4 regions of the Afipia sp. P52-10 genome follow, and region 3 is predicted to be linked to each of the others. Evidence: predicted binding sites of a transcription regulator. Region 3 holds the regulator's gene; each other region holds the start of a gene.
The links. Region 3 encodes PhoB, which activates phosphate uptake and scavenging genes when phosphate is short. Its sites were predicted from a motif close to TGTCATNNANCTGTCAT; they were not measured.
Positions count from the first base shown of each region.

Region 1: a site for PhoB is predicted at 1,414-1,430, ahead of X566_RS18150 (DUF47 domain-containing protein). Genes of this name have one in related genera too.
Region 2: a site for PhoB is predicted at 1,446-1,462, ahead of ugpB (sn-glycerol-3-phosphate ABC transporter substrate-binding protein UgpB). Genes of this name have one in related genera too.
Region 4: a site for PhoB is predicted at 1,481-1,497, ahead of X566_RS07925 (DUF2794 domain-containing protein). Genes of this name have one in related genera too.

Region 1 is NZ_AZSJ01000007.1:193,945-197,655, forward strand. It holds gene X566_RS18140 (branched-chain amino acid ABC transporter permease) at 1-341, shown strand, start outside; gene X566_RS18145 (branched-chain amino acid ABC transporter permease) at 345-1,316, shown strand; gene X566_RS18150 (DUF47 domain-containing protein) at 1,463-2,107, shown strand; gene X566_RS18155 (inorganic phosphate transporter) at 2,210-3,214, shown strand; gene sugE (quaternary ammonium compound efflux SMR transporter SugE) at 3,242-3,556, opposite strand.
Region 2 is NZ_AZSJ01000003.1:1,458,915-1,462,625, forward strand. It holds gene X566_RS08215 (CaiB/BaiF CoA-transferase family protein) at 1-1,177, shown strand, start outside; gene ugpB (sn-glycerol-3-phosphate ABC transporter substrate-binding protein UgpB) at 1,537-2,829, shown strand; gene ugpA (sn-glycerol-3-phosphate ABC transporter permease UgpA) at 3,087-3,711, shown strand, end outside.
Region 3 is NZ_AZSJ01000003.1:989,365-993,075, reverse strand. It holds gene pstA (phosphate ABC transporter permease PstA) at 1-34, shown strand, start outside; gene pstB (phosphate ABC transporter ATP-binding protein PstB) at 82-855, shown strand; gene phoU (phosphate signaling complex protein PhoU) at 878-1,594, shown strand; gene phoB (phosphate regulon transcriptional regulator PhoB) at 1,613-2,323, shown strand; gene X566_RS05980 (GcrA family cell cycle regulator) at 2,426-2,932, opposite strand; gene X566_RS05975 (aspartate aminotransferase family protein) at 3,391-3,711, shown strand, end outside.
Region 4 is NZ_AZSJ01000003.1:1,399,524-1,403,234, forward strand. It holds gene X566_RS07920 (Bax inhibitor-1/YccA family protein) at 29-841, shown strand; gene X566_RS07925 (DUF2794 domain-containing protein) at 1,048-1,416, opposite strand; gene X566_RS07930 (thioredoxin family protein) at 2,075-2,833, opposite strand; gene acnA (aconitate hydratase AcnA) at 2,958-3,711, opposite strand, start outside.

The DNA of each region.
Region 1 (3,711 bases), on a different contig from region 3:
ACCCGACGCTGGTGCGCGCGTTCGGCATCAACGTGCCACTGATGATCACGCTGACCTATGGCCTCGGCGTCGCGCTGGCCGGGCTCGCCGGCGTGCTGTCGGCGCCGATCAACCAGGTGCGGCCGCTGATGGGCGCGGACCTCATCATCGTCGTGTTCGCCGTGGTCGTGATCGGCGGCATGGGCTCGATCATGGGCTCGATCGTGACCGGCTTTATGCTCGGCATTCTCGAAGGGCTCACCAAGTATTTCTATCCGGAGGCTTCCAACACCGTGGTCTTCATCTTCATGGTGCTGGTGTTGCTGATCAAGCCGACGGGACTCACGGGCAGGGCGGCCTGACAGATGACTAGCATTACCGAAAACGCCGATCCGCGCGCCGTCGCCCGCTCCGGCACCGATCAGATGATCGCGCTTGCGGGCATGACGCTGCTGTTTGCTGTGCTGCCATGGACTGGCATCTATCCTTACTTCGTGATGCAGGCGCTATGCTTTGCGCTGTTTGCCTGCGCCTTCAACCTCCTGATCGGCTATGGCGGACTGCTGTCGTTCGGCCATGCGATGTTTCTCGGCACCGCGGGATACATCAGCGGTCACGCTGCGAAGGTGTGGGGCGTTCCGCCGGAGATTGCTATTCTGCTCGGTACTGCAGCTTCAACTGTGCTCGCGGTGGTCACAGGCTTCATCGCCATCCGCCGCCAGGGCATCTACTTCGCGATGATCACGCTGGCGCTGTCGCAGCTCATGTACTTCATCTATGTGCAGGCGGCGTTTACCCATGGCGAGGACGGCATCCAGAGCATTCCGCAAGGGAAGTTCCTCGGTTTTCTCGACCTGTCGCAGGCGATGGTGCTCTACTATGTGGTGCTGGCGATTTTCCTGTTCGGATTCCTCGTCATCTATCGCGCGATCAATTCTCCGTTCGGCGAGGTGCTGAAGTCGATCCGCGAGAATGAGCAGCGGGCGGTCTCGCTCGGCTATCGAGCGGACCAATACAAGCTGCTGGCCTTTATCCTGTCCGGCGCGCTATCGGGGCTGGCGGGCGCGACCAAGGCGATCGTCGCCCAGAACGCCTCGCTGACCGACGTGCACTGGACGATGTCAGGCGAGGTGGTGCTGATGGTGTTGCTGGGCGGGCTCGGTACCGTGTTCGGCCCGGTGGTGGGTGCCTTCATCATCATCGCGATGCAGCAGTACCTTGCGCCCTTCGGTCAGTGGGTGCTGGTGATCCAGGGCGTGATTTTCGTCGTCTGCGTGCTGGCCTTCCGCCGCGGCATCGTCGGCGAGATCGCCCATTATACCCGTCGCTCACTCTGAGCGGCGCGTGCCGGCAACGCTATTTCCGCTCTGCACAAAGCGGTGGATGACGGACGCTGCCATGTCGCAAACGGACTTGTTTTCCCCGGCCAGCTGTATGACAGATTTGTGACGGGCGCGGCCGTGCGCATCGGGGAAAAGTTATGATTTTGCGCTGGTTTAGAGCCATTTTGCCGCGTGAAGAGCGGTTTTTCGAGCTGTTCAACCAGCATGCGCAGACGCTGGTCGCGGGCGCGGCGGCGTTGCAGGGCATGCTGCGCGGCGGGGATGAAATTCAGAAGTACTGCCAACTGGTAACCCAGCACGAGAGCGAGGCCGACGCCATCACCCGCCAGGTGCTGACGGCGGTCCGGCGCACCTTCATCACCCCGTTCGACCGCGTCGATATCAAGAACCTGATCACCTCGATGGACGACGCCATTGACCAGATGGAACAGACCGCCAAGGCGGTGATGCTGTTCGAGGTCACCGAGTTCGAGCAGCCGATGCGCGAGATGGGGGCGATCATCGCCGATTGTGCCAACCTCGTGGTGCGCGCGCTGCCGCTGCTGGAATCGATCGGTCAGAACGTCTCGACCATCACCGCGATCACTGAGGAACTGACCAAGCTCGAAGGCCGCGTCGACGACCTGCACGACATCGGTCTGAAGGAGCTGTTCCTGAAGCATCGTCACGCCAATGCGATGGATTTCATCGTCGGCGTCGAGATCTACGACCATCTGGAGAAAGTGGCCGATCGGTTCGACGACGTTGCCAATGAGATCAACAGCATCATGATCGAGCAGGTCTGAGGCATGAGTCCCGTACACGTCGCGCCGGTCCGGGCGCAGGCCATGCTTGCGCCGTGCGCGGTTCGCGTACGCCAGGCGAGACGGTGATCGAGGACCGGCGCTGTGGACGCTCACCTTGCTTTTCCGATTCTCGTCACCCTGATCGCGGTGGCGCTGATCTTCGACTTCCTCAACGGCCTGCATGACGCGGCCAACTCGATCGCGACGATCGTTTCGACCCGCGTGCTGCGGCCGCAATATGCGGTCGCTTGGGCGGCGTTCTTCAACTTCATCGCCTTCCTGTTTTTCGGCCTGCACGTCGCCGAGACGCTCGGCACCGGGATCATCGATCCGGGAATAGTCGATCCGCAGGTAATCTTTGCCGCGCTGATGGGGGCCATCGTCTGGAACTTGCTGACCTGGTGGCTCGGCATCCCGTCGTCGAGTTCCCACGCGCTGATCGGCGGTCTGGTCGGTGGCGGTTTCGCCAAGGCCGGACTGTCGGCGATGGTCTGGACCGGGTTGACCAAGACGCTGGCGGCGATCGTGCTGTCACCGTTGGTCGGTTTCTTCCTGGCACTGATTCTGGTGGCGATCGTCTCGTGGCTGTCGGTGCGCTCGACTCCGTTCGTGGTCGATCGTGCCTTCCGCGTGCTGCAGTTCGGTTCGGCCTCGCTGTACTCGCTCGGCCATGGCGGCAACGACGCGCAGAAGACGATGGGCATCATCGCGGTGCTGCTGTTCTCGCAGGGGCACCTCGGCGATACGTTCTATGTGCCGTTCTGGGTGGTGATCACCTGTCAGGCGATGATGGGCCTTGGCACGCTGATGGGTGGCTGGCGCATCGTCAAGACGATGGGTTCGCGCATCACGCGGCTGACGCCGATGCAGGGCTTCTGCGCCGAGACCGGTGGCGCGGCGACGTTGTTCGCCGCCACCGCACTCGGCGTCCCGGTCTCGACCACGCACACCATCACCGGCGCGATCGTCGGCGTCGGCGCGGCGCGCCGCGTGTCCGCCGTGCGCTGGAACATCGCCAGCTCGATCGTCACCGCCTGGGTGATCACGATCCCTGCGTCGGCGGCGATCGCCGCCGTCGCGTACTGGATCGTTTCCGCGTTGAAGTGATGATGTGCGGATGAGACCGCCGCCGGCTTAGGCGACCGCCTTCAATCCGGCGATGCCGATGACGATCAAGGCGATGCAGCCCAGCCGCAGCGCGCTCGCGGTCTCGCCGAATAGGAAGATACCAAGAATGGCGACGCCGACTGTGCCGATTCCGGTCCATACCGCGTAGGCGGTGCCGACCGGCAGCCACTTCAACGCCAAGCCGAGCAAGGCAACGCTTGCTGTCATGCTGCCGACCGTGAGCACGGTGGGAACCAGCTTGGTGAAACCATCGGTGTATTTCAGGCCGATCGCCCAGCCGATCTCCAACAGACCGGCAACGACCAAAATCGCCCACGCCATGACAACCTCCTGCCGCGGCGTCATCCCGATGATGACGCTCGCTGATAGCAGGGTCGTCCCTGCATGACGCGAATCCGGGCGAGGCCGTCCCCGCGACGTGAAATATGGCGATCGTTGGAAAGGATGCAAGTGCATCGAAGGGGCACCCGCGCAAA
Region 2 (3,711 bases), 470 kb from region 3:
TCTGCGCGTGATCGATCTCACGCGCGTTCTCGGCGGCCCGTACTGCACGCAAATCCTCGGCGACCACGGCGCGGAGATCATCAAGCTCGAACCGCCCGCAGGCGACGAAACCCGCGAATGGGCACCCGTCACGCCTGATGCAGGCTCGGCCTACTTCAACGGCGCCAACCGCAACAAGCGCTCGATCGGCCTCGACCTGACCAAGCCGAAGGGCCGCGAGGTGCTGATGACGCTCCTGAAGGACGCCGACGTTCTGATCGAGAACTTCAAGCCCGGCACGCTCGACAAGTGGGGCATCGGCAATGCCTTCCTGCGCGAGACATTCCCGCGGCTGATCCACTGCCGCATCTCCGGCTTCGGCGCCGATGGTCCGCGCGGCGGCAATCCCGGCTACGATGCCATCGTCCAGGCGATGGCCGGCATGATCGCCGCCAACGGTTCGCCGGAAGGCGGCCCGACCCGGATCGGCATTCCGGTGGTGGATCTGACCACCGGCCTCTATGCCGCGGTCGGCATCCTGATGGCGCTGAACGAGCGTCAGCGGTCGGGCAAAGGCCAGTTCCTGGAAACGACGTTGTACGAGACCGGCCTTGCGGTGATGCATCCGCATGCTTCCAACTACTTCTTCACCGGCAAGACACCGGTGCCGCAGGGCAACCCGCATCCGAGCCTTGCACCGTACGAATCGCTGCAGACGCGCGACGGCCTGATCTTCATCGGCATCGGCAATGACGGCACCTTCCGCAAGCTGTGCCAGGAGGTCGGCAAGCCCGAACTCGGCACCGACCCGCGCTTCGCCACCAATGGCGCCCGGATTCAAAACCGCGCCACCTTGCGGGCCGAACTCGAAGACGTGTTCAAGCACTTCGACCGCGAGCCGCTGTGCGATCGCTTGCTGGCGGCGGGCCTGCCGGCCGGACCGATCCAGTCGATCGACAAGGCGCTCGATGGCGCGCAGGCGAAACATCGCGGCCTCGTGCTGCAGAAGGATTGGTACAAGGGTGTCGCCTCGCCGATCCGTTTCGAGCGGACCAAGGCCAGCCTGCGCCACGCCCCGCCAGGCTTCAGCCAACACGCCAGCGAGATCCTGACCGAAGCCGGCTTCAAGCCAGCGGACATCGACGAGTTGCTCGCATCCGGCGTGGTCAGTGCCGCCAAGCCTGGTCCGAACACCTAAACCGGCACGGCCTCCCAAGGCGATCGTGCAAGGCGATCGTGCAAGCCGATCGTCCAAGACGATTCCCACGGCTCTCATCTTTCCGAAGGCTCGTCTTCGCGACCCGCCGTCCAAACCCGTCGGGGATGCTCCGCAGCGTCCCCGACAGGATGCTTCGCCCGGCCTCGCTGAGCCGGTCCAGCATGGCGGGGGCTGTATCAGCCCAATGTCTGCCTCGTGTCGGCCTCTTGGGGGCTTCCCACTCCCGGCATCGGCGCTTTACCATTGCCGATATCAAACCGTCATCGCGCGCGTATAAGCCGCGCCCTGGTCAACCGATGACGAGCCGGGAGGTGTTCATGATACGACCGATCCGCCTGATGGCGGCCTTCGCCTTCGCTGCAGCCCTGACGACACCCGCATCCGCCCAGGTGGAAATCCAGTGGTGGCACGCGATGACCGGCGGCAACAACGATATCGTCAACCGCCTCGCCGACGAGTTCAACACATCGCAGAGCGACTACAAGGTCGTCCCCACCTACAAGGGCCAGTATCCCGACACGATGAATGCCGGCATCGCAGCCTTCCGCGCCGGCAACGCACCGCATATCATTCAGGTGTTCGAGGTCGGCACGGCGACGATGATGAGCGCCAAGGGCGCCATCAAGCCGGTGTACCAGCTCATGAAGGATGCGAACGAGCCGTTTGATCCGCAAGCCTACCTGCCGGCAGTCACCGGCTACTATTCCACCGCCAAGGGCGAGATGCTGTCGTTCCCGTTCAACTCGTCGTCAATGGTGATGTGGGTGAACAAGGACGCGCTGAAGAAAGCCAACATCGCCGAGATTCCGAAGACCTGGCCCGAGGTGTTCGACGCGGCGAAGAAGCTCAAGGCGGCCGGCTATACCACCTGCGGCTTCTCCAATGCCTGGGCGACCTGGGCGCATATCGAGCAGTTCTCCGCCTGGCATAACGTGCCGATCGGCACCAAGGCGAACGGCCTCGACGGCTTCGACACCGAACTGAAGTTCAACTCGCCGCTGCATGTGAAGCACCTGCAGACGCTGGTGGAGCTGCAGAAGGACAAGACCTACGACTATTCCGGCCGCAACAGCGCCAGCGAAGGCCGCTTCTCCTCCGGCGAGTGTCCGATCTTCCTGACCTCCTCGGGCTTCTACGCCACCGCCAGGAACTCGGCGAAATTCGATTTCGTCTCGGCGCCGATGCCCTACTATCCCGACGTCACCGGCGCACCGCAGAATTCGATCATCGGCGGCGCCTCGCTGTGGGTGATGGGCGGCAAGAAGCCGGAGGAATACAAAGGCGTCGCCAAGTTCTTCGCCTTCCTGTCCGACACCAACCGCCAGGCCAAGCTGCATCAGGAATCCGGCTACCTGCCGATCACCAAGGCGGCCTATGCCAAGACCAAGGCGGACGGCTTCTACGAGAAGAACCCGATCCTGGAGACGCCGCTGAAGGAGCTCACCAACAAGGAGCCGACCGAGAATTCGCGCGGCCTGCGCTTCGGCAACATGGTGCAGATGCGCGACGTCTGGGCGGAAGAAATCGAAGCCGCGCTGAACGGCACCAAGACGGCGAAGGATGCGCTGGACGCGGCAGTGGCCCGCGGCAATCAGATCCTGCGCCAGTTCGAACGGACCGTCGCGAGGTAAGCTTGCTCCGCACCATTCGATCATTCAGCGTCACGACACGCGACGCGACCTCTCCCCACACGCCGGGAGAGGTCGGAGCCAACACGCCAGCGACGTGTTCGAGTGAGGCACGGACGGGAGTTCGACCGCCGCCCACGCGGCCTTCGCGGATATCGATCCTTCGCTGCCAGCTCCTCTCCGCGAGCGGGGAGACGAGAACCGCAGCGGCAAACGCATTCGCTTTCGCCAAAAGCACGGCCATGAACCAAGACGCCTGAATGGACAAGAGCGTCACCTTCAATGGCAGGCTGCTGCCCTATCTGCTGCTGGCGCCGCAACTCGCCATCACCTTCATCTTCTTCTATTGGCCCGCGAGCCAGGCGATGTGGCAGTCGTTCCTGCGCGAGGATGCGTTCGGCCTCTCGTCGGAATTCGTCGGCTTCGAGAATTATGCGGCGCTGTTTGCGCAGCCCGAATACTACAAGGCGATGGTGACGACCGTCGTCTTCTCGTCGCTGGTGGCGGCGCTTTCGCTCAGCATCGCGCTGTTGTTCGCGACCCAGGCGGACAAGAACCTGAAGGCGGCACCCGCCTACAAGACCTTGCTGATCTGGCCCTATGCGGTGGCGCCCGCGATCGCCGGCGTGCTGTGGATCTTCATGTTCCATCCCTCGCTCGGCACGCTGGCACGGCCGCTGCGGCTGATGGGCTTCGACTGGAATCCGATGCTGAACGGCAACCACGCGCTGGCGCTGGTGGTGATGGCCGCGGTGTGGAAGCAGATTTCCTACAATTTCCTGTTCTTCCTCGCTGGCCTGCAATCGATCCCGAAGAGCGTGATCGAAGCGAGCGCGATCGACGGTGCAGGCCCGATGCGCCGCTTCTGGACCATCATATTCCCGT
Region 3 (3,711 bases):
GCGTATCCTTGGCGCCGAAAGGACGAATAAATGAGCAGCCTCAACGTTTCCGTCGATCTTCCTCAGACGTCGGCGCCGCCGATGTCGGCCACCGCCGACAGCACGCCGAAGATCACCGTTCGCGACCTCAACTTCTTCTACGGCGACGCGCGTGCGCTGAAGAACATCAACCTGACGCTCGGCACCAACCGCGTCACGGCCTTCATCGGCCCGTCGGGGTGCGGCAAGTCCACCTTGCTGCGCATCTTCAACCGGATGTACGATCTGTATCCGGGCCAGCGCGCGGAAGGGCAGATCCTGCTCGACAAGACCAATATTCTGGACCCGAAGCTCGATCTCAATCTCTTGCGCGCGCGGGTCGGCATGGTGTTCCAGAAGCCGACGCCGTTTCCGATGACGATCTACGAGAACATCGCTTTCGGCATCCGCCTGTACGAGAAGATCTCCCGGTCGGAGATGGACGATCGCGTCGAGGCGGCGCTACGCGGCGGTGCGCTCTGGGACGAGGTGAAGGACAAGCTCAATGCCTCGGGCCTCAGCCTGTCGGGCGGCCAGCAGCAGCGGCTGTGCATCGCGCGGACCATTGCGGTGCGCCCGGAGGTGATCCTGTTCGACGAGCCGTGCTCGGCGCTCGATCCGATCTCGACCGCCAAGATCGAAGAGCTGATCAACGGCCTGAAGGAAGATTATACGATCGCGATCGTGACCCATAATATGCAGCAGGCCGCGCGCGTGTCGGACTATACGGCGTTCATGTATCTCGGCGAGCTGATCGAGTTCGACGCGACTAACAAGATCTTCACCTCGCCGTCGGATCGCCGGACGCAAGATTACATTACCGGCCGGTTCGGTTGAGCCGCGCTTTTTGGAGATGGTCATGGCTTCAGAACATACCGCAAAGGCATTCGACGCCGATCTGCAGGAGCTCGCGCGTCTGGTTGCCGAGATGGGCGGCCTGGCCGAGCGCCAGATCGGCGACTCCGTCGACGCGCTGGTGCGCCGCGATGCCGCGCTCGCCAAGCAGGTCGTCGAACTCGATACCGAGATCGACAGGCTGCAGCATCAGATCGAGGAGCGGGCGGTGCTGACGATCGCCCGCCGCCAGCCGATGGCGGTCGACCTGCGCGAGATCGTTGGCGCGTTGCGCGTCGCCACCGACCTGGAGCGGATCGGCGACCTCGCCAAGAACATCGGCAAGCGGGTCAACCAGCTTGATGGCGATTTTCATCCGATGAAGCTGATCCGCGGCCTCGAGCATATGACGGCGCTGGTGCAGTCGCAGATCAAGTCGGTGCTGGATGCCTATGCCGCACACGATCTGCCGGCGGCGATGGCGGTGTGGAAGGGCGACGAGGAGGTCGATGCGATCTGCACCTCTTTGTTCCGCGAATTGCTCACCTACATGATGGAAGACCCGCGCAACATCTCGTTCTGTATCCACCTGATGTTCTGCGCCAAGAATATCGAGCGGATCGGCGATCACGCCACCAACATCGCCGAGACGGTGTTCTACATGATCGAAGGTCAGCAGATCTCCGACAAGCGCCCGAAGGGCGATATGACCAGCTTCGCCGCGATGGCGCCTGGCAACTAAGCGAACGACAGGGGTTTCATGAACGCACGGATTCTGGTTGTCGAAGACGAAGAGGCGCTGACGACGCTCTTGCGTTACAATCTCGACGCGGAAGGCTACGACGTCGAAACCGTCGGGCGTGGCGACGAAGCCGATACGCGCTTGAAGGAGCGTGTGCCCGACCTGGTGGTGCTCGACTGGATGCTGCCGGGGCTCTCCGGCATCGAACTGTGCCGCCGCCTGCGGGCCCGTCCTGAAACGCGGCAGTTGCCGATCATCATGCTGACCGCGCGCGGCGAGGAAAGCGAGCGAGTGCGCGGGCTCGCCACCGGCGCCGACGACTATATCGTCAAGCCGTTCTCAGTGCCGGAGCTGTTGGCGCGCGTGCGCGGCCTGTTGCGCCGCGCCTCGCCGGAGCGGATGGCCAACGTGCTGTCCTGGGGCGACCTGGAGCTCGATCGCGAGAAGCGTCGCGTCTCCCGCGCGGGCCAGCCGATCGAACTCGGTCCGACCGAGTATCGCCTGCTCGAGTTCTTCCTTGAGCATCCGGGCCGCGTGTTCAGCCGCGAGCAACTGCTCGACAGCGTCTGGGGCCGGGACATCTACATCGACGAACGCACCGTCGATGTGCATATCGGCCGTCTGCGCAAGCTGTTGAACTCCGGCCGGGCGATCGATCCGATCCGCACCGTGCGCGGCGCGGGCTATGCTCTCGACGATCGTTTCGGCAAGGTGGAGCAGCAGCAGTAGCGGCAGCCCGCATGCGGTGACACCAGCAGCATAACAACGCAGAAGGGCCTGACTTTAAGTCAGGCCCTTTGTTTTTGTTCGTTTCGGTCGTTCGCTTGCGCCTCAGCGCGGCCGCGACGGGTTCCGGCGGCGGTCCGCAGCCGGCTGATAGGCGACTCGGGAGTGATGGCCGCAGTAGGGAAGACCGGTGAGCGACTTGCCGCCACAGAAGAAAAAGTCGGCGCTGCCGGGATCGCCGACCGGCCAGTGGCAGGTATCTTCGGTGAGTTCCAGGAGCGTCTTGCGTTGACTCATCGGAACCACGTTGTCGAAGGCGATCGGATCGGCCTCGACTTCCATCTCGAAGGCATGAGCCAGCGCGGTGTTGCCGCGTGAGACCGGACGCGAGATGCGCATGATGTGCTGGGCGGGCCGCGCCTTGCGCGGACGCGGGACGGATGTGGACGGTGACTTGGCGCGGCCGGAGAGTCCGAGCCGATGGACTTTGCCGATCACGGCATTGCGCGTGACATTGCCGAGTTCAGCCGCGATCTGGCTTGCCGAAAGCCCCGCTTCCCAGAGCTTCTTGAGTTGCTCCACGCGCTCGTCGGACCAGGTAATGACTGTCATCGCCTTCTTCCCTTGTTGTCGCATGCGCGTTGCGCGCACATGTGACTGGAACCTCCGGCGCGATTTCGCCGGCCTCGGGCCGCTGAATCCCTCCTCCCTCGCCGGAATCGCCTTTAACGACCGGACGCTACGCCTTAACAAAAACGACCTGAGGGGGCAGAACCGCTGCACGAGATGTCGTGTCTTATGGCCCAAACGCTACAATATGCGCTGACTCGCGCGCAAGAGTCCGGGGCTGTGAATTCCGACATGAGCTGTGAAGAAATCAGCAAAATGGGCTTTTTCTACGGTCGCCGTGACCGAACTGCCGCTGTTGACAGTTCGCGGCCCACCAATAGAATGTTGCCTGTGCCGCCTTGGAAGGGCGGCACTTTTATTTCGGGCCGACGCCAAAGCCTAGCGCACTCAATATGATGCCGGGCACGAAGCGCCCCCCTGATCCAATGAACCAGGTCGCCATGAACCAGATCGCACAGACCCATCTGCTTCCCGTTTTCGCCCGTGCCGACGTCGCCTTCGAGCGCGGCGAGGGGGCGTGGCTGATCGCGACGAACGGCGATCGTTATCTCGATTTCGGCAGCGGCGTCGCAGTCAATGCGCTCGGCCATGCACATCCGCATCTGGTCAAGGCGATGACCGAGCAGCTCGGCAAGGTCTGGCACGTCTCCAACCTCTATTCGATGCCCGACGGCGAGAAGCTCGCGCGCCGGCTGTGCGAGGCGAGCTTTGCCGACGTCGCCTTCTTCTGCAACTCCGGCGCCGAAGCGGTGGAGTGCGCG
Region 4 (3,711 bases), 410 kb from region 3:
CTGCCGGACAACCTTCGAGGTTTCGACCATGTCGGACTTGGACCGTAACTACGCATCTCCTTTCGGCCGGGCTGCCACCCGCGCGGATGCCGCGACCGTCGATGCCGGTCTGCGGGCCTACATGCTGCGCATCTACAACTACATGGTGATCGGCCTCGCCATCACCGGCTTCGCCGCGCTCGGCGTCTATATGTTCGCCGTGACCGGTGATGCCGCCTCCGCCGTCAAGAACGCCTCCGGGGCGGCTCTGGCGCTGAAGAGCGGCCAGTACCTGACCCCGTTCGGCTACGCGATGTTCGCCAGCCCGCTGAAGTGGCTGTTCATCCTGGCCCCGCTGGTCATGGTGTTCGCCATCTCGTTCGGCATCCAGCGGCTGAAGCCGGCAACGGCGCAGATGCTGTTCTGGGCCTTCGCGGCGCTGATGGGCATCTCGTTGTCGTCGATCTTCCTGGTGTACACGCACACCTCGATCGTGCGCGTGTTCTTCATCACGGCGGCTTCGTTCGGTGCGCTCAGCCTGTACGGCTATACCACCCAGCGTGACCTGACCGGCATGGGCTCGTTCCTGATCATGGGCCTGTTCGGCGTCATCATCGCGAGCCTGGTCAACATCTTCCTGGCCTCGTCGATGCTGCAGTTCGTGGTGTCGGTGGTGGGCGTGCTGGTGTTCGCGGGCCTGACCGCCTGGGATACCCAGCGGCTGAAGAACGAGTACATCTACGGCTATGCCGGCGAAGGCGACGTTGCCGAGCGTTCGGCGATCATGGGTGCGCTCTCGCTGTACCTGAACTTCATCAACCTGTTCACGCTGCTGATGCAGCTCCTCGGCCAGCGCGAGTAAGCGCCAAGCCGATCCGAGACCAACCGAACCCCGGCCGCGAGGCCGGGGTTTTTGCTGGCCGGTCGATGTCCGTCATCCAGCCTGTCATGCCGGCGTGCGGATGCTGGGCGGCCGTGGCGCAGATGGCCAGATCCTCTCGCCTTCCGCCTGCCTTCCGCCTTCGCCGTTCTCGCATGGCAGCGATCCGGGCGACGCGATCAGCGCGATCAGACCAAAGACAGCTTGCGGTCGATCACCAGCAGCACGCGGTCCAGTTCGTGGCCGCGCCGCAGGATATGGCCGGTCGCCGAGATGACGCTGTAGGCGCCCTGCTTGCGCGCCAGCCGCGGGTTCTTCTCGATCCGGTAGAGCGGCATCTCCGAGGAGCGGCGGAAGATCGAGAACACCGCGCGGTCCTTCAGGAAGTCGATCGCGTAGTCGCGCCACTCGCCGGCCGCAACCTGCCGGCCATAAAGGTTGAGAATCCGATTGAGTTCGAAACGATTGAAGGTGACCCGTCCGGGAGCGGCAGCAGGCGAAACGCGCTCCGCTCCCCGGCTCTCGCTGGGCTCACCATCGCCGGGCATCAGGCTCATGCGGCGCCTCCTCGCTTCATCGGCAAGCATGATCGCGCCGCAGACCACCATCCGCAAGCGCTAGGTGACAGGCGTGTGAAAATTATCGTTGTGCGGATCGATGCAGATCGTCACGGAAACGTTAGCCAAACCATAATCATGCCAAATTTCGGCCAACCCCGCGCCGCCCTGGCTTGCGATACAACAATCTCTGCGTTGGCCCGGTTCTTCTGGTCCTGGATTCCTCAGCCCCCAGCCCCCCGGGATTGAAAGGACCGGGCCTGTTTCGCAGAGAGACGAACCTCCGAAGACAAACAGGCCAACGCAAGTTGGCCTTTTTTGTTGGCCTGAGCTTTCGGACTTCCCGTTTTGGGGCTGGCGCTTTGGATTTGGCGGGGCCGCCGCGTAGCACCACGACCTTCGCAGCCGCTGTTATCACGCAAAGCGCGAGCATGTTCTGATCGAATCAGAGCCAAAGCTCTCGATTCTCGTTTTGACGCGTTTTCGTCACGCGAATTGGTTTCCATTCCGGATCAAGTCCGGGACAGGCTTTCGAAAACGCGTGGTGAGACCGTGAAGACCGAAGCGCTTGGGCAGCTCCGACGATCAATCGACCCGCATCACAACGGACCGCACCAACAGGACTATCGAAAGCCTGGATGGAGGAGCGCTGTCCGGCTCAGCGCAGGGTGGCGTAGCTCGCGCCGAGCATGGCACCCGGCTTCTCGCGGCTGCCTTCCTGCACATAGACCACCGCGCCATCAACCCCCTGCCCCGAGAGATTCTCGATCGGCACGGTCCAACTCGCCGACTTGCCGGTCCAGTCGCCGACCTTCAGCCAGTTGCGCACGACGTTGTGGTAGATGACTTCCTTGCCCTTGTTCTCGCCACGGGCAATCGACACCGGCATCGCCTTGGCGATCGCGCTGATCCAGACCTCGCCGGGATGAACGCCCGCCGGCGCATCCGGGACCGAAATGCCGATCTGTCCGTTTGCAACCGCCACCTTGACCGGGACGGACATCACACCGGACTTACCGGTACTGTCCTTGATCGCCTGCTCGATCCCCGCGCGATCGCTGCCGAGCGCATGCAGCTTGCCGTTGACGACGATCTGCGGCGTATAGACCTGCCGGTCGCCGCGGGCCTTCGAATACGCTTTCTGCCGCGCGGTGAATTTCGGATCGGCCAGCGTGTCCTTCCAGCCAAGATAATCCCAGTAGTCGATCGGCAGGCTGACGGCGACCACGGTCGGATCCTTCGCGATCTCGCCCAGCAACCTGTCCGCTTCCGGACACGACGAGCATCCTTGCGAGGTGAACAGCTCGACGACTGCGCGGGTCTGCGCCGAAGCTTGCGTCGCAAAAAACAGACCTACTGCGGCAATGGCGACAGAGAGCCCTGTTCGTTCTTTGTATTGCGGGAATTCGCTTCGCATTGCTCCATACATCGCGGCGTCTCGCCCGATTCATTTAGCGAAAAGGCGGCCTCACTCATAGGCCGCCTTTTAATCACTGGCATCTCACATGGCAGTGAGACGGTTGTACCGCGACACGAACCGATCAGGCCGCGAGCTGACGCAGAACGTAATGCAGAATGCCGCCGTTGCGGAAGTATTCCAGCTCATCGAGCGTGTCGATGCGGCACAGCAGCGGAACCCGCTTCAGATTGCCGTCGCTGGAGACGATTTCCGCCGACAGCGTCTGCCGCGGCTTCAGGTCGCCCTGCAGGCCGCGAATCGTCACCTTCTCGTCGCCCTTCAGGCCGAGCGACTGCCACGAAGTGCCTTCCTCGAAGGTCAGCGGCAACACGCCCATGCCGACGAGGTTCGAGCGATGGATGCGCTCGAAGCTCTGGCACACCACGGCGCGCACGCCGAGCAGGCGTGTGCCCTTGGCGGCCCAGTCACGCGACGAACCGTTGCCGTACTCGGCGCCGGCGAACACGACCAACGGCACCTTCTCTTCCTGATACTTCATCGCGGCGTCGTAGATCGTCATCTGCTCGCCGTCCGGCCAGTGCTTGGTGAGGCCGCCCTCCGGGATGTTGCCGTCGGCGCCCTTCAGCATGAAGTTCTTGATGCGGATATTGGCGAAGGTGCCGCGCATCATCACTTCGTGGTTGCCGCGGCGCGTGCCGTACTGGTTGAAGTCGGCGGGCCGCACCTGCCGCTCCGACAGATACTTGCCGGCCGGCGAGGTCAGCTTGATCGAGCCCGCGGGCGAGATGTGGTCGGTGGTGATCTTGTCGCCGAACAGCGCCAGGATGCGCGCCTCGACGATGTCGGTCACCGGCTCCGGCTCCTTCTTGATGCCC